DNA from 3 places in the Kitasatospora sp. NPDC094019 genome. Region 3 is predicted to be linked to each of the others. Evidence: riboswitches for the same ligand, from Rfam matches in the RefSeq annotation. Region 3 holds a riboswitch; each other region holds the start of a gene.
What was found. Region 3 has a riboswitch for S-adenosylmethionine ahead of thrC (threonine synthase). Riboswitches for the same ligand answer to the same signal wherever they lie in the genome.
Positions count from the first base shown of each region.

Region 1: it holds a riboswitch for S-adenosylmethionine, as region 3 does, so the genes downstream of both, ACIQ9P_RS02260 (aminotransferase class V-fold PLP-dependent enzyme) here and thrC (threonine synthase) in region 3, are expected to answer to the same signal.
Region 2: it holds a riboswitch for S-adenosylmethionine, as region 3 does, so the genes downstream of both, ACIQ9P_RS32890 (AAA family ATPase) here and thrC (threonine synthase) in region 3, are expected to answer to the same signal.

Region 1 is NZ_JBIWIF010000001.1:486,832-492,219, forward strand. Features, by position in the region: gene ACIQ9P_RS02250 (rhomboid family intramembrane serine protease) at 154-996, shown strand; gene ACIQ9P_RS02255 (Lrp/AsnC ligand binding domain-containing protein) at 993-1,274, shown strand; gene ACIQ9P_RS02260 (aminotransferase class V-fold PLP-dependent enzyme) at 1,317-2,693, opposite strand; SAM riboswitch class IV at 2,748-2,865, opposite strand; gene trpD (anthranilate phosphoribosyltransferase) at 2,973-4,049, opposite strand; gene ACIQ9P_RS02270 (hypothetical protein) at 4,243-4,668, opposite strand; gene ACIQ9P_RS02275 (heme-copper oxidase subunit III) at 5,065-5,388, shown strand, end outside.
Region 2 is NZ_JBIWIF010000020.1:141,710-147,097, reverse strand. Features, by position in the region: gene ACIQ9P_RS32890 (AAA family ATPase) at 1-2,885, opposite strand, end outside; SAM riboswitch class IV at 3,205-3,328, opposite strand; gene ACIQ9P_RS32885 (helix-turn-helix domain-containing protein) at 3,536-4,966, opposite strand.
Region 3 is NZ_JBIWIF010000006.1:511,973-517,360, forward strand. Features, by position in the region: gene groL (chaperonin GroEL) at 1-523, opposite strand, end outside; gene ACIQ9P_RS17170 (cold-shock protein) at 885-1,088, opposite strand; gene ACIQ9P_RS17175 (ubiquitin-like small modifier protein 1) at 1,675-1,950, opposite strand; gene thrC (threonine synthase) at 2,004-3,284, opposite strand; SAM riboswitch class I at 3,304-3,435, opposite strand; gene ACIQ9P_RS17185 (glucosyl-3-phosphoglycerate synthase) at 3,611-4,621, shown strand; gene ACIQ9P_RS17190 (trehalose-6-phosphate synthase) at 4,669-5,388, shown strand, end outside.

The DNA.
Region 1 (5,388 bases), on a different contig from region 3:
GGGCCCCGGCGTCGGCGGCGGGAGGCGGGAATGCCCGCCCCAAGCCTATTGCCTGGGGCAACCTTCCCGGCCACCGGCCGATCGGTCCCGGGCGGTAGCCCACCTGCCGTAACCGCGCGGTGCCCGCCGGGTACCGGGGGGATGCTGGAGCCCATGGCGATCCCGGTCCCCCATCCCGGCGCGCACCGCGGCCGACCGGCCGCCACCGCTCCGGCCGTCTGCTACGCGCTGATCGCGCTGAACACCGCGGTCTTCCTGCTCGGGCCGGCCGCGGGGCTCAACCCGCTCTACGGCCGGGACCAGGCCCGGGTCTGCGCCGAGCAGCGCTACGAGCAGCGCTGGGGGGCCGTCCCCGCCGAGCTCCTGACCGGCCACCCGCTGACCGCGGACCAACTGGCCGAGGCCCCGGACCCGGTACCCGGCTGCCCGGCCGCGGCCACCCCCGGCAAGCACCCGGCCCTGTCCGTGCTCAGCGCGCTCTTCCTGCACGTCGGCTGGCTGCACCTGCTCGGCAACCTGCTCTTCCTGTACGTCTTCGGCCCCAGCGTGGAACGCCGCCTCGGCCGCCCCCGGTTCCTCCTCTTCTATCTGGCGGCCGGCGCGCTGACCACCTACGGGTTCGCGCTGGCCGAGGCCCATTCGGCGGACTCGACCCGGGTGCTGATCGGCGCCTCGGGGGCGATCTCCGCCGTGCTCGGCTCCTACCTGCGCTTCCACCCGCACGCCCGGGTCACCACGCTCGTCCCGCTGCTGCTCTTCCTGCCGCTGCGGTTCCCGGCCTGGCTGGTGCTGGGCCTGTGGTTCACGCTCCAGTGGTGGTCGGTGCACTCCGCCGGACCCGGGGTGGCGTACCTGGTGCACGTGATCGGCTTCATGACCGGCTTCCTCTACGCGTGCGCCCTGGCCGAGCGCCGCCCCCGCCGCCCCCGCCCCCGCGACGGTGCGACCGACGCCCGCTACCCTGGCGGCACCTCACAAAGGAGTACGCCACCGTGATCACCGCCATCGTCCTGATCAAGACCAGCGTCGACCGCATCCCGGAGATCGCCGAGGCGATCGCCGCCATCGAGGGCGTCAGCGAGGTCTACTCGGTGACCGGCGGCTACGACCTGGTCGCGATGGTGCGGGTGCGCCGCCACGACGACCTCGCCGACGTGATCCCCGGTCGGCTGAACAAGGTCCCGGGCGTGGCCCACACCGAGACCCAGATCGCCTTCCGCACCTACTCCCAGCACGACCTGGAGGCCGCGTTCGCGATCGGCCTGGAGGAATAGGGAGGAAGGGGTAGCCGCGGAGCGGCCACTCCCGACGGGGCCTCAGCCCTCCCGGCGGGTGTCCGCGACGCAGCGGCCGCCCTCGTTCCGGTAGCTCCACGCCGCGCCGTCCTTGACCAGCTCCCGGACGGCGGTGAGGAACCGGTCCACGTGCTCGTCCGGCGTGCCGGCGCCGAAGCTCACCCGGATCGCGTTCAGGCTGCGCTCGCCCGGCAGCGACGGCTCCGGCGCGCCGCACTCCGAGGGCGCGGCCTCCTCGTCGCCGAGCAGGGTGCGCACCAGCGGGTGGGCGCAGAACAGGCCGTCCCGCACCCCGATGCCGTACTCGGCGGACAGCGCGGCCGAGAAGTGCGAGCTGTTCCAGCCCCGGACCACGAAGGACAGCACGCCCACCCGCTCCGAGTCGGCACCGAACAGGTTCAGCACCCTGACCTCGGGGATCTCCGCCAGACCGGCCTTCAGCCGGGCCACCAGCGCCCGCTCGCGGGCCTCCAGGGCGTCGAACCCCGCCTCGGTGAGCGCCCGGCAGGCCGCCGCGATCGCGTACACGCCGATGACGTTCGGGGAGCCGGCCTCGTGCCGGGCCGGGCCGGTGTGCCACTGCACGGCCACCGAGCCGTCGGTCTCGCGGGCCACCGTACGGGTGGCGCCGCCGCCGGCCAGGTACGGCTCGGCCTCGTCCAGCCAGTCGGACCGGCCGGCCAGCACCCCGGAGCCGAACGGCGCGTACAGCTTGTGACCGGAGAAGGCGATCCAGTCGACGTCCAGCTCGCGCACCGAGACCCGGTGGTGCGGGGCCAGCTGCGCGGCGTCCAGCACCACCCGGGCGCCGTGGCGGTGGGCGGTCCTGGTCAGTTCGGCGACCGGCCAGAGCTCGCCGGTGACGTTCGACGCGCCGGTGACGCAGAGCAGCTTCGGGCCCTCGGGCGCCTCGGCGAGCGCGGCCTCGAAGGCGGCGACGGCCTCGGCGTGCGAGCGCGGGGCGCGCAGACAGGTGACGGTCAGGCCGGCGTGCGCCCAGGGCAGCAGCGAGGCGTGGTGCTCGGTCTCGAAGGCGAACACCCGGGTCCCGGCCGGGACGGCGCCGGCCAGCAGGTTGAGCGAGTCGGTGGTGGCGCGGGTGAAGACCACCTGGTCGTCCTCGCGCAGGTCCAGGAACTCGGCGACGGTGCGGCGGCTCTGCTCGAACAGGTCGGTGGAGAGCTGGGACAGGTAGCCGGCGCCGCGGTGCACGCTGCCGTAGTAGGGGGCGTAGGCGGCGACCTCGTCCCAGACCCGCTGCAGCGCCGGGGCGCTGGCGGCGTAGTCGAGCGCCGCGTAGGCGACCTTGTCGCCGTTGGCGAGCGGGACCTCGACGTCGTGGCCGAGGACGGCGAGGGGGGTACCGAGGTCGATGGCGAGGTCGGTGGCGAGAGACATGGGGATGCACTCCGTCTACGGGTCAGGGACCCCGGGAGTGCGTGATGATCCGGGTGTCCGCGCTTGCCACGCGGACGGCTCGCCGCACGGCCCGGTCCTCACCCAGGGCACCCCGCCACGGAAGGAGGGTTGCCGGACAGCAAGCTGGGGCTTGTCGCTGTCACTCATGACCTGGCCAAGACTGTAGATCGGGTGCGTCCCCCGGTCAAACAGGGGTCCACATCCCGGACACCGGTCGGGGCCCACCGGGAGGATTCCCGGTGGGCCCCAACTGCCGTGTCATGCCCGGGCGGTGGCCTCGGACCAGTGCTTCAGCAGATCCCGCGCGGCACCCGAGTCGATCGCCGTCGCGGTACGCCGCATGGCCGCCCCGAGCTGCTCCGCGAGCGGCGCGTCGGTGAGGTCCAGCGCCACCAGCGCGGCCGCCGAGTTGAGCAGCACCGCGTCGCGGACCGGGCCGTGCTCCCCGGCGAGGACCCGGCGCGCGACCTCCGCGTTGTACGCCGGGTCCGCGCCGCGCAGCGCCTCGATGCCGACCGGCTCGATGCCGACCTCGCGCGGGTCGAAGGAGGTCTCGGTGACGGCGCCGTCGCGGACCACCCACACCCGCGAGGTGGTGCTGATCGTCAGCTCGTCCAGCCCGTCGTCGCCCCGGAAGACCAGCGCGGTGGCACCGCGCCGGGCGAGCACCCCGGCGATCAGCCCCGCCAGGCGGGTGTCGAAGCAGCCGATCGCGTGCGCCGTCACCCGGGCCGGGTTGGTCAGCGGCCCCAGGATGTTGAAGGCGGTGGGCACCCCGAGGTCGCGCCGCGCGGGCGCGGCGTGCCGCATCGACGGGTGGAAGGTCGCGGCGAAGCAGAAGGTGAGCCCGACCTCCTCGGCGATCTCGGCGACCCGGCGCGGCCGGAGGTCCAGGCTGATGCCCAGCTTCTCCAGCACGTCCGAGGAGCCGCTGGACGAGGACGCGGCCCGGTTGCCGTGCTTGACCACCTTGGCGCCGGCCGCGGCCGCGACGATCGCCGACATGGTCGAGATGTTGACGGTCCTGGCCCGGTCACCACCGGTGCCGACGATGTCCACCGCCGGGCCGGGGATGTCCAGCGGCTCGGCGTGCGCGTACATCGAGTCGACCAGTCCGGAGATCTCGTCGACCGTCTCGCCCTTGGCCCGCAGCGCCACCATGAACCCGGCCACCTGCACCGGGGTGGCCTCGCCGCTCATGATCCGGTCCATCGCCCACGCCGTGGCCGAGCGGTCGAGGTCCTCCCGCCTCAGCAGCGCCGACAGGATGTCCGGCCAGGAGCGGACCACCTGCGCGGGGTCGCTACCACCGTTCGCAGGCTGCACGTTCACCATGGCTGACTCCAGCTCTCGCTACCCCGGTGCCCGGGGAAGGACGTAAGGACGGAGTCAGCCTATCGAGCGGCGGGGGGCCGGGGCCCGGCCGTTCACCCTTCGTCTCCGTTACTGAGACGAAGGGCGGGACGCCGGGTGCCGCGCCGGACGGGACCGGGGCCCGGCCGCACCGGCACACACCGGTACGGCCCGGTCAGCGGGCGGCCGGCGCCCGCTTGGCCAGCCTGGACCGCAGCAGCGTGGCGGCGGCCTCCGCCAGTGCGACCGGATCCACCGGCTGGGAGATGGCCGCCTCCGCCCGGCTCCAGGCGGCCAGCCAGGAGTCCTGCGGCCGGCCGATCAGCACCAGCACCGGCGGGCAACCGTAGATCTCGTCCTTCAACTGCCGCGCGAGCCCGAGCCCGCCCGCCGGTACCGCCTCGCCGTCCAGCACGCAGAGGTCGACGCCACCCTTCTCCAGCGCCTTGAGCACCGCGGGGGTGGTCGCGCACTCCAGGTAGGCCAGCTCCGGCAGGTCCTCCGCGGGCCGCCGCCCGAGAGCGGTCAGCACCTGCTCGCGGGTGGTTCGGTCGTGGCTGTAGACGAGAACGGTCAGCGTCTCGTCGGTCGTGTACGCCATGGGCTCTGCTCCCTCACGTGTGATCCGGACCACGTTCGCCTCTCCCCGGATGCTACTCCCGATCACCGTCGGCCGAGGCCGTCCCGCGCGATCTCCTCCCGAGTCCGCCGCGGCGGCGACTGGTCCGGGCGGAGCACGGCGCGTCACCCTGGACCGCGCGGTCCACCCGTACGGCGGACGAGTGGACCTTCCCCTTACCCCCGACGGCCCCCGGAAGCCCGTCGCGACACGCCGCAGAGGGGCCGGACGGGCCCTTCGAACAACCGTCAGAAAAGGGACACGCCGCTGCTCAGCGCCGGTCCGGACGCCTCGTCGGGCTCCAGGGGGGCATACCGCACGCACCGGACACTCCGAGGGAGACCCCCCGACGTGAAGACGGAATAAGGGACCGACATAATGTCCGTCGTGGCGACAGCAACAGCAGTAGAAACCGGGCACGCGCACGGATCGGTCAACCGGCCGAACATGGTCAGCGTCGGAACGATCGTCTGGCTCAGTTCCGAGTTGATGTTCTTCGCGGCCCTCTTCGCGATGTACTTCACGCTCCGCTCCGTCAAGGGGCCGGAGTTCTGGACCGAGAAGGCGCACGCCCTCAACGTGCCCTTCTCCTCGGTCAACACCACGATCCTGGTGCTCTCCTCGCTGACCTGTCAGCTCGGCGTCTTCGCCGCCGAGCGCGGGGACGTGAAGAGGCTCCGCTCGTGGTTCGCCATCACCTTC
Region 2 (5,388 bases), on a different contig from region 3:
CCGCGCGCGGCGAGCTCGGCGACCCGCCCCTCGGCCTCCGAGAGCCCGCCGGTGCCCGCCGCCGGAGCGGCCGCCGGGACCGGTCCGGCTCCGGGGACGGCGGTCCCGGGGACGCCGGTCACCGGGACGCCGGTCGTACGGGAGCCGGTCATGGGGGCACCGGTCATGGGGGCACCGGTCGCGGGAAGGCCGGTCACCGCGAGGGCGACCGCCGTCGGCAGCGGCGACACCGGCGGTGGCAGCTGGGCCGACGCCTGCCCGGACGCCTGCGACCGGAGCGGCACCACGGCCAGCACCGGCGTCCGGCGCAGCCTCCGGTCCGCCCGGCGGGCCCGGCCCGGGTCGCCGTCCTGCTGGTGGGCCTCGCTCAGCTCCCCCAGCGCCGCCGCCAGCTCCGACTCCGCGCCGGCCTCCTCCAGCAGCGCGACGGCGCGTTCCAGCAGCTCCGTCCGCTCCGCGGGTCCGCCCGCCGCCGCCCGGATCCGCAGCGCCAGACCGCGGATCCGCGGGTGGCCGACCGGCCCGAGCCGGGCGAGCTGCTGGTCCGCGAGGGCGGCGGCGCTGCCCGGCCGGCCGAGGGCGAGCTGCGCCCGGGCCGCCCCGAGCCGCCAGGGCGCGATGGCGGGCAGGTGGTCCAGGCCCCAGCGGGCCATGGTGTCGCCGCAGGCGCGGTAGTCGGCGAGCGCCTGCTCGGCCCGGCCGAGGGCGAGCCGGTGACCGGCCAGCGCGTACCGGAGGTGCAGACCGGCGGGCGTGTGCTCCAGACCCGCCGGGGTGACCAGCTCCAGGAAGTGCGCCGCGTCCTGGTGCAGGCCGAGCGCGGTGCGGGCGGCAGCCATGGTCGCCAGCGGCAGCCCGACGGCCACGCCCCACGCCTCCGGCCGGACGTGCGCGAACGCGGCGCGCCCGGCCTCGTCGGCGCTCCGCAGGTCGCCCTGACGCAGCGCCGCCTCGGCGCGCAGGGCGGCCAGCAGGGCGTTCCAGTGGGCGCCGCAGCGGGCACCGGCGCGGTCGGCGAGCGGGACGCACCAGTGGGCGGCCCGGTCGGCCCGGTCGGCGTAGAGCAGGACGGTGAGCGCGGCGGTGAGGGATTCGGTGCGCACGCCGCCGAGGAGCCCGGCGCGCAGGACGAGCTCGGCGCGGACCACGGCGTCCTCGGGGGTCACGGTGCCGGCGAGGAGGGCGGCCAGCAGCCGCATGCCGTCGCCACGGTCGGCGCCGTCGCCCGACCCGGCCCGGCGGGCGGGGTTGGGGAGCAGCGCGGGGTACCAGTAGGCGAGCCAGTGGCGCAGGGCCTCGGTGCGGTCGGCCTGGCCGGGGACGGCTTCGAAGCGGGCGAGCGCGGCGGTGCCCTCGTCGATCCGGCCGTGCCAGAAGTGGAGGCGCAGGCGCTTGAGTTCGTGGCGCAGCGCGGTTTCGGCGTCGGTGACGGTGCCGGGGAGGGTGGGGACGCACTCGACGGCGGGGCCGGCGGGCGCGGCCGGGAGCCGCAGCAGGTGGGCCGGTACCGGTCCGAAGCCGCCGGTCGCGGTGGCCCGCCGTGGCGCCGGCTCCGCGGCGGCGCCCTCGTTCTCGTTCCCGTTCTCGTTCTCGACGGTGTCCGCCGCGGCGAGGGCGGCGCCCGGCGTCTCCCACGCGCCGCCGCCGAACTCCGGCAGCACCGCGCCGGGGTCCCCGGAGCCGGGGGCGGCCGCCGGCCCGAGCGAGCTGCGCAGATGTCCCTCGGCCACCCGGGCGTGCCCGTCGACGGTGGCCGCCGCCGCGCCGGCGGCCCGCAGGAGTCGGCCGGCCCGCTGGTGCAGGGCGGCGAGTTCGAGCGGCCGCATCGCGGCGAGCAGGTCCCCGGCGGCGGTGGGATGGCGGAAGCCGCCGTCGCGGAACAGCCCGGCCGCGTCCAGCAGGTACAGCGCCCGGGGCAGCGCGTCGGGGGCGAGCAGCAGCAGTTCGGCGAGGAGTTCGGGGGTGGCCCCGGCGCCGAGCACCGCGACGCCGCGCGCGTAGTGCAGGGCGAGCGGGTCGATCCGGTGCAGGCAGTGCATCAGGCCGCGCCGATAGCCCTCGCCGACGACGAGGGTGCCGGGGCTGCCGGCGCGCTCCTGGTCCCCGACGAGGCTGTGCACCAGCAGCGGGTTGCCGCCGGTGAGGGTGTGCGCCTCGGCGGCGTACCGGTCGGCGGCCGCGGCGCCGAGCCGGGTGCGCAGCACCTCGGCGACGAGTCCGGTGGTCAGCAGGTCGAGCCGGATGTGCTGGTGGTGCGGTTGGCGGGCGAGTTCGACCTCGAACAGCGGGTTGGCGGGGGTCATGGTCTCGCGCGAGCTGAGCACGGTGAGCACGCCGGTGCCCCGGGTGCGGCGGACCAGGTAGAGCAGGAACTCCAGCGACTGCGGGTCGGCGTCCTGCCGGTCGTCGACGGCGATCAGCACGGGGGCGCGGTCGGCCAGGCCGCGGACCAGCCGGAACAGGCCCTCCAGGACGCGCTGGGTGAGCCGCCCGGCGGGGCGGTCGGACGGGGCTGGGTCGGTGCCGGCGGCCGCGCCCTCGGCGAGCAGGGCCTCGGCGGTGGCGGCCTCCTCGGGTTCGAGGTCGGCGCCCTGGAGGAGTTGCCGGGCCAGGCCGAGCGGGAACTCGCGTTCGAGCGGCGAGCCGGTGCCGACCAGGACCTGGACGCCGCGCTCGGCGGCGGTGTCGGTGAAGGTGTAGAGCAGGTCGCTGCGCCCGCTGCCGACGGACCCGTGCAGCACGATCACGCTCCCGGCGCCGGCGGCGCAGCGGTCGAGGGCGTGGTGCAGCCGGCGGTACTCGGACTCGCGGCCGGCGGGCGGGGTTCTCGACGGGCCGTACGGATCGTACGGATCACGCGGCGGGGGCACGGGAAGGGGGGACATCCGTTCTCCTGGTGCAGGGCGCACGGGAGGACGGGCCGCTGGGCGCTCCTCCTCGCGCGGGTTCGTGGGCGAGGGAATCGGAGGGACCGACCGGGGCGGGCGGGGACGCCCGGCCGGCCGACCGGCTCAGCGACAGAGGGAGCTGGCGCGCCGCAGCAGGTCGACGTCGAGGCGGGCGACCAGTCGCAGGTCGGCTCGGAGCAGCGGGGCGGCGGACGTCGTACGCGAACCGACGGGCGACGACGGCCACGCACCCGCGCGGTGTCCACCTGCCCGCTGTTCCACGACGTTCTCCGTCCCCCGCGCCCTCCCGGGCCCATGACCGCGCTTGTGACGGTCCGTCGGTCGGACGGACCCTCACCTGGCTTATCCCCGGGGCACCCCACCGCAGTGTGGGGGTTGCCGGTCAGCCGGCCGGGGCCTTGGGGCTGACACTCTTCGCCGCCCCCGAGTCTAGGAAGCGCCCGGCGAGCGCGTCAATCGGCCGGGCCCCGGAATCCGGCCCACCGGCCGGTTCAGCACGGGGCGCAACGGGCGCGCAACACACCCGCCACAGTGCGCCGGGGCGCGCCGCGGCCCACGTGCTCGGCCCGCTCGGCCCGCCCAGCACGCTCGACACCGCTCGACCCCGCTCGGCCCGCCCGGCCCCCTCAGCCGGCCAGGCCGTGCCCGGCCAGGCGGCGGCGCAGCCCGGCGAGTTCGCGCCGGACCAGCGGCGGCAGCCCGTCCACCCCGCCGCCGGCCGCCGCGAGCACCGGACCCAGCAGGTCGGCGGCCGCCCTCGGGTCCTGGGCGAGCAGGTGGCAGTCGGCCACCCGGACGGTGAACAGCAGACGGGCGGAGGGCAGTTGGTCGGGCGCGAGCAGCGCGAGCGCGGTCTCGGCGGCGTCGACGGCCCGGCGGGCCAGCCGGGGGTCCTCGACGGCGGCGGCCGCGTCGCGCAGGGCGGCGGCCGCGCCGGCCTCGACCCGCAGCCGCATCGAGGCGATGGAGAGCCAGGCGGCGTCGGACTCGTCGTGGACCCCGATGTGGTCGAGGTGGAGCCGGGAGCGGCCGAGGTGGCGGACGGTGGCGCGGACGTCGCCGGTGAGGGCGTGGGCGCGGGCCTGGGCGATCTGGCCCATGGCTCCGGCCCAGTGCCGGGCCGGGGCCACCCGGGAGATCTCGCGGGCGTAGCCGAGCGCGGCGTCCGGATCGCCGTCGAGGCGGGCGAGGAAGCTCATGTCACTGAGGGCGGCGACCTGGGTGGCGTGGTCCCCGGCGAGTTCGGCCCAGCCGAGGGCGCGGGTGAAGCAGGCCATCGCGGTGGCGTTGCGGCCGTCCTGCATCCGCAGGGCGCCCGCGGCGTGGGCGTACTCGCCGGCGAGCCGGGCCAGCGGGCGACGGTCGGGTCCGGCCGGGTGGGCGGCCAGACGGCGCAGGACGACCCGCAGGGTGTCCTCGACGGCCGCGGTGCCGGGAGCGGCGGGGCTGTCGCCGGCCCGCAGGTGGGCGGCGAGCAGGCCGGCCAGGGCGTGGGCGGTGTCGGGGTCGAGCGGGGCGGTCGTGTCGGGGTCGGCGGCGCGGAACGCGGTGTGCAGGGCAGCCAGTTCGGGCGCGGCGGGGACGGCGCAGCCGGCCGCGTCGTGGAGGGGGCAGAGCAGCCCGTAGTCGGGGAGGCGGTCGGGCAGGTGGGCGGCGAGGCCGGCGGGCAGGACAGGGGCCAGGGCGGCGACCGGCGGGCCGGGCAGCGGGGGGCGGGTCCAGTCCCCGGGGACGGGCACCGGGGGCGCCCCGAGCACGGCGACAGCGGGTACGAGGACGGGAACGGAGGCCGGGGCCGGTCCCTCCTCGGCGAGGCGGCAGGCGGCCCGCAGTTCGCCGCCGGCGTGGAGGAGGTCGTCGAGGCGGTCGGCGACCCGGGGGCTGGTGCGTCGGGTGCCGTGCTCCAGTTTGCTGACGGCGGTGTGGTCGTAGCCGATCTCGGCGCCGAGCTGGGCCTGGGTCAGGCCGGCCCGACGGCGCCACTGCCGCAGCCGGTGGCCGAAGGCCCGCCAGAGGTGGTCCTCGACGGGCGTGGTCGCCGCCCGGTTCCGGTGCACGGGGCTGCCCTCCCGAGTGCGTTCCGGGCCCTCCGGTGGGAGAGGTCCGCTGAGGAGGACGGTACTGGACGAGGACCCCCGACGTACATGAGGTGGTCTCAACCACTTCTGCACGCTGGTCTCAACCTCTCTACACGGTGGTCTCAACCTCTCCTCTCTATTGGTCTCTACCTCACCACGCACCGGTCTCGACCTCTCCGACCACTCCGACCTGCCCGGACGCCTTTTTCACCGTCATGTTTCTTGTGCCGATGGCTCATTGACGCGTCAGGGTGACACTTGACGGAACTTGCCAACCCCCCGTTCGACGTGTCCAGCCCGTTGACCGAGGCATGACGGCGTGTGAGGGTTCCGGCACCCGAGCGCGGACGCCCGCAGACCAGTCCCCCAGCGTCCTGCGGTGAGCGCCCCTCCGGCACACC
Region 3 (5,388 bases):
CGGTGATGACGCCTTCCTTGCCGACCTTGTCCATGGCCTCGGCGATGAGCTCGCCGATCTGGGTGTCGGCGGCCGAGATGGAGGCGGTGGAGGCGATCTGCTCCTTGGTCTCCACGTCCTTGGCCTGGGCCAGCAGCTGGTCCGAGACGGCGGCGACGGCCTTCTCGATACCGCGCTTCAGGGCCATCGGGTTGGCGCCGGCGGCGACGTTGCGCAGACCCTCGCGGACGAGCGCCTGGGCGAGCACGGTGGCGGTGGTGGTGCCGTCACCCGCGACGTCGTCGGTCTTCTTGGCGACCTCCTTGACGAGCTCCGCGCCGATCTTCTCGTACGGGTCCTCGAGCTCGATCTCCTTGGCGATGGAGACACCGTCGTTGGTGATCGTGGGGGCGCCCCACTTCTTCTCCAGAACGACGTTGCGGCCCTTGGGGCCGAGCGTGACCTTCACTGCGTCGGCAAGCTGGTTCATGCCGCGCTCAAGGCCGCGGCGAGCTTCCTCATCAAAGGCGATGATCTTGGCCATCAGAAGTGGTCCTCCGGGACACGGTCGACTGCTCGGACCAAGGGGTGCCCGCGACGGACGGCCCTGGTGTGCGGGGGTCCATTCCCCTACCGCTCCCTGGGGCCTCACCGACCCGGTCCGCTGTCACTCTCAAGCTGTGAGTGCTAACGCCAATGATTAGCACTCCGGGTGGGTGAGTGCAAGCCCAATCGGGCAATCCGCGAGCCGCGCCACCCACCCCGCGCGGCCGCCCCCGACCACCCCGGCCCCCGGGGCCGGGCATGGCGGCGGGCCCGTACGACCGAGGTCGTACGGGCCCGCCGTGAGAATCAAGAGGTGCGCCAGCCGATGGGCCGAGCAGAGCTCCCGGGTGTCGGAAAGGTCAGACCGCCGCGCGGACCATGTCCGCCTGCGGACCCTTCTGCCCCTGAGAGATCTCGAACTCGACCCGCTGGCCCTCCTCAAGGGTGCGGTAGCCGTCCATCTGGATCGCGCTGTAGTGGACGAAGACGTCCGCACCACCGTCGACCGCGATGAAGCCGTAACCCTTCTCCGCGTTGAACCACTTGACGGTGCCCTGAGCCATTCCGAACTCCCCTAGTGCTGTGCTGGCCCTTCACGCGCCCGCAGGTCTGCGGGCCCGGGTCTGGTTGGAGGCCGGCCCGGGGAACCCCCCCTGGGCACAGCCGCGCACGCCGCAATCCTCCCGGTGCCGCCGAACGGCATCCGGCGAACGGGTGATTGCGTCGACCGCGGCTGAATGTATCCGGATCGACGCCCTCTGCAACAGAGCCAATGGCGGGGAATTCACCCGCGGCACCACTGGACAGGACGGGCGCAATCGGGATAAAGTCCCGCATTCCCCGCCGGACATAGCGGACCTATTACGTGAAATGTCCGCCAGAATTCTGACACCGGCCTGACATGTATCCCGGTCCCGGACCCGCCCCGACTCCGGTGGGGCGGGGCGTCGGCGGTGGTGGCGGTGCGGTGGATTCGTTCCCGGACAAGGGCGGCGGGCGCGCGCTGTTCCCGGTCCAGCGACACTTTACTCCGCCCGGGACCGAATATATTCCCGCCAAAATAAGCGCGGCCGTCCGCGGCACGGAATTCCGTGCCGCGGACGGCCGTCGACGACGCGTCCGCCCCGGAGCGAACGGACCGCCGGAGGATCACCCGCCGGCGACCGCCGGGATGATCGAAATGCTCGCGCCGTCCTTGATCTCCGTCTCCAGGCCCTCGGCGAACCGCACGTCGTCGTCGTTCACGTAGACATTGACGAAACGGCGCAGCTTGCCGGTGTCGTCGAGGATCCGCGCGGCGATCCCGGCGTGGTTGCGCTCCAGGTCGGCGATGACCTCGCCCAGCGTGGCGCCCTCGGCGGGCACCTCGCTCACGCCACCGGTGTAGGTGCGCAGGATGGTCGGGATGCGGACGTTGGCGCTCATGGGGGTCTCCTAGCTACGACGGGCGCTGGGCGGGGCGGTCGGGGACGACGGGGTCAGTCGGAGGCGAGGCCGGCGCCCCGGAAGGCGTCCAGGGTCGGCCGGATGACGGCGGTCATGCCGGCCTCGGAGACGGCGTCGAGGGTCTTCAGCCCGTCCCCGGTGTTGATGGCGACGGTCTCCTTCGACGGGTCCAGCCGCCCGGTCTCGACCAGCTTCCTGAGCACGCCGACGGTCACGCCGCCCGCGGTCTCCGCGAAGATGCCCTCGGTCCGGGCCAGCAGCCGGATCGCCGCCACGACCTCCTCGTCCGTGACGTCCTCCACCGCGCCACCGGTGCGCCGGGCGATGTCGAGCACGTACGGGCCGTCGGCCGGGTTGCCGATCGCCAGCGACTTGGCGATGGTGTCCGGCTTGACCGGCCGGATCACGTCGTGACCGGCCTTGAAGGCCGCCGAGACCGGCGAGCAGCCCTCGGCCTGGGCGCCGAAGATCCGGTACGGCCGGTCCTCGACCAGGCCCAGCTTGATCAGCTCCTGCAGCCCCTTGTCGATCTTGGTGAGCTGGGAGCCCGAGGCGACCGGGATCACGATCTGCTCCGGCAGCCGCCAGCCGAGCTGCTCGCAGATCTCGTAGGCCAGCGTCTTGGAGCCTTCGCCGTAGTACGGCCGCAGATTGACGTTGACGAAGCCCCAGCCCTCGCCGGCCGGATCGCCGATCAGCTCCGAGCAGAAGCGGTTCACGTCGTCGTAGTTGCCCTCGATGCCGACCAGCTCACCGCCGTAGACCCCGGCCATCACGACCTTGCCCTGCTCCAGGTCGTGCGGGATGAACACGCAGGACCGGAAGCCCGCCCGGGCCGCCGCCGCGCCGACCGCGCCGGCCAGGTTGCCGGTCGAGGAGCAGGACAGCGTGGTGTAGCCGAACACCCGGGCCGCCTCGATGGCGCAGGCCACCACGCGGTCCTTGAAGGAGTGGGTCGGGTTCCCGGAGTCGTCCTTGATGTGCAGCTGGCCGGTGAAGCCGAGCTCGCGGCCCAGGTTGTCCGCCTTCACCAGCGGAGTCCACCCCGGGTTGAGGTTCGGCTTGGTCGCCACGTCGGCCGGGACGGGCAGCAGCGGCGCGTAGCGCCAGATCGACGCCGGACCGGCCTCGATCCGCTTGCGCAGCTCCTCGGCGCCCTCGCTGCCGAACTCGTAGGCGATCTCCAGCGGACCGAAGCACTCGAGACAGGCGAAGCTGGGACCGAGCGGGAACCGGGTGCCGCACTCGCGACAGGACAGCGCGGTGGCGGGGCCGAGGTCGACGGCGACGGGTGCGGCGGTGTCGATAGCCATGATGGTACGGAGACCTCTCTCCTCATCTTCCCCAGGACGCGGTCGCGCCCGGGCCGGAATTGGCACCTGTCCCGCCGGGGCCGTGGGCCGACCGTGCGAGAAGGTTGCCGGGACGTCAACGGGCCGTTCCCTCAGTCCCTCTGGATGAGCTCTGTGAAGTTGTGGTTCTGCGCAGTGGCGACCCCGGCGTGCGAAGGTCCGACCGCTGTACGAAGACTGTATCCGAAGGCCCCGGCCCCGAACGGGACCGTCCGCCACGCGAGATGACCCGTCCCACTCTCTCCCGGCCGAGGGCCGGGGGAGCCCCATCCGTCGAGGAGAGCACCGTGCCCGCCGAACCGACCCCCGCGCCCCTCCCCGAGACCGCGTCCTGGCTGCGGCGGCGCTCGTGGACCGCGGCCGACCGGCCGGTTCACACGCTCGTGGCCGCCAAGCGCGCCCTCGGTCCGGCCGGCACCGTCAGCGTCGTGCTGCCCGCCCTGGACGAGGAGGCCACCGTCGGCGGGATCGTCCGGGTGATCCGGCGGGAACTGATGGAGCGGCTGCCGCTGGTGGACGAGCTGGTGGTGGTCGACTCCGGCTCCGCCGACGCCACCGCCGAGGTCGCCGCCGCGGCCGGTGCCACCGTCGTCCACCGGGACGCCATTCTGCCCCGGCTGCCCGCCGCCCCCGGCAAGGGCGAGGTGCTGTGGCGGTCGCTGCTGGTCACCCGCGGCGAGATCGTCTGCTTCGTGGACGCCGACCTGCGCGAGTTCCACCCCACCCTGGTCTCCGGCATCCTCGGCCCGCTGCTGACCGAGCCGGACATCCAGCTGGTCAAGGCGATGTACGACCGGCCGCTGGAGGCCGACGGCGCGGTGGTACCGGCCGGCGGCGGCCGGGTCACCGAACTGGTCGCCCGGCCGCTGCTCAATCTGCACTGGCCGGAACTCGCCGGTTTCGTCCAGCCGCTCGGCGGCGAGTACGCGGCCCGCCGCTCCCTGCTCGAACGGCTGCCCTTCCCCACCGGCTACGGCGTCGAGCTCGGCCTGCTCGTCGACGCCCTGGAGACGGCCGGACTGGACGCGCTCGCGCAGGTGGACGTCGGCATCCGCCACCACCGGCACCAGGACGCCCAGGCACTCGGCCGGATGGCGGCCACCATCTACCGCACCGCGTTGGAGCGGCTGGACCGCACCCACCGGCTGAAGGCGTCCGCCGACCTGGTTCGCCCCCAGCTCACCCAGTTCACCCGCGACCCGCTGACCCGCGCCTTCACCGCCCACACCCACCCGGTCAGCGCGACCGAGCGGCCGCCGATGCACACCCTTCCCGAGTACGCCACCCGACACCGATGACGCGTCCCGCGGGTTTGCCGCCCCGGAGCCACGGCAACGAACCAACCATGGGCGATCTCACGACCGAACGTTCGAATCCGACCGGCGCCGCCCCCGTGCTGGTGGCGTCCAACCGGGGGCCGGTGTCGTTCGGCACCGCCGAGGACGGCAGCCTCACCCTCCGCAGAGGCGGCGGCGGGCTGGTCTCCGGGCTGTCCGCGATCGACGACCCGGACGCCGTCTGGGTCTGCGCCGCCCTCTCCGACGCCGACCGCAGGGCCGCCCGCGAGGCCCCGGACGGCAGGCTCGACCGGGCCGGCCACGACGTCGGCGGCCAGGCCGTCCGGATGCTCGGCATCGATCCCGAGACCTTCGCCCGCGCGTACAACGGCATCGCCAACTCGACCCTCTGGTTCGTCCACCACCTGCTCTGGAACACCCCGACCGAACCCGTCTTCGACGCCGGCTTCCGCACCGAGTGGGCGGCCTACACCGCGTACAACACGGCCTTCGCCGAGGCCCTCGCCGCCGAGGCCGCCCCCGGGGCCGCCGTCCTGGTGCAGGACTACCACCTCTCACTGGTCCCGGCGCTGCTCCGCGCCGCCCGCCCCGACCTGCGGATCGGCCACTTCTCGCACACCCCCTGGGCGCCGCCCGAGTACCTGCGGCTGCTGCCCGACGACATCGCCGGGACCGTCCTCACCGGCATCCTCGGCGCCGACCGGGCGGGCTTCCTGACCCGCCGCTGGGCCCTCGCCTTCGCCGACTGCTGCGAGCGGTACCTCGGC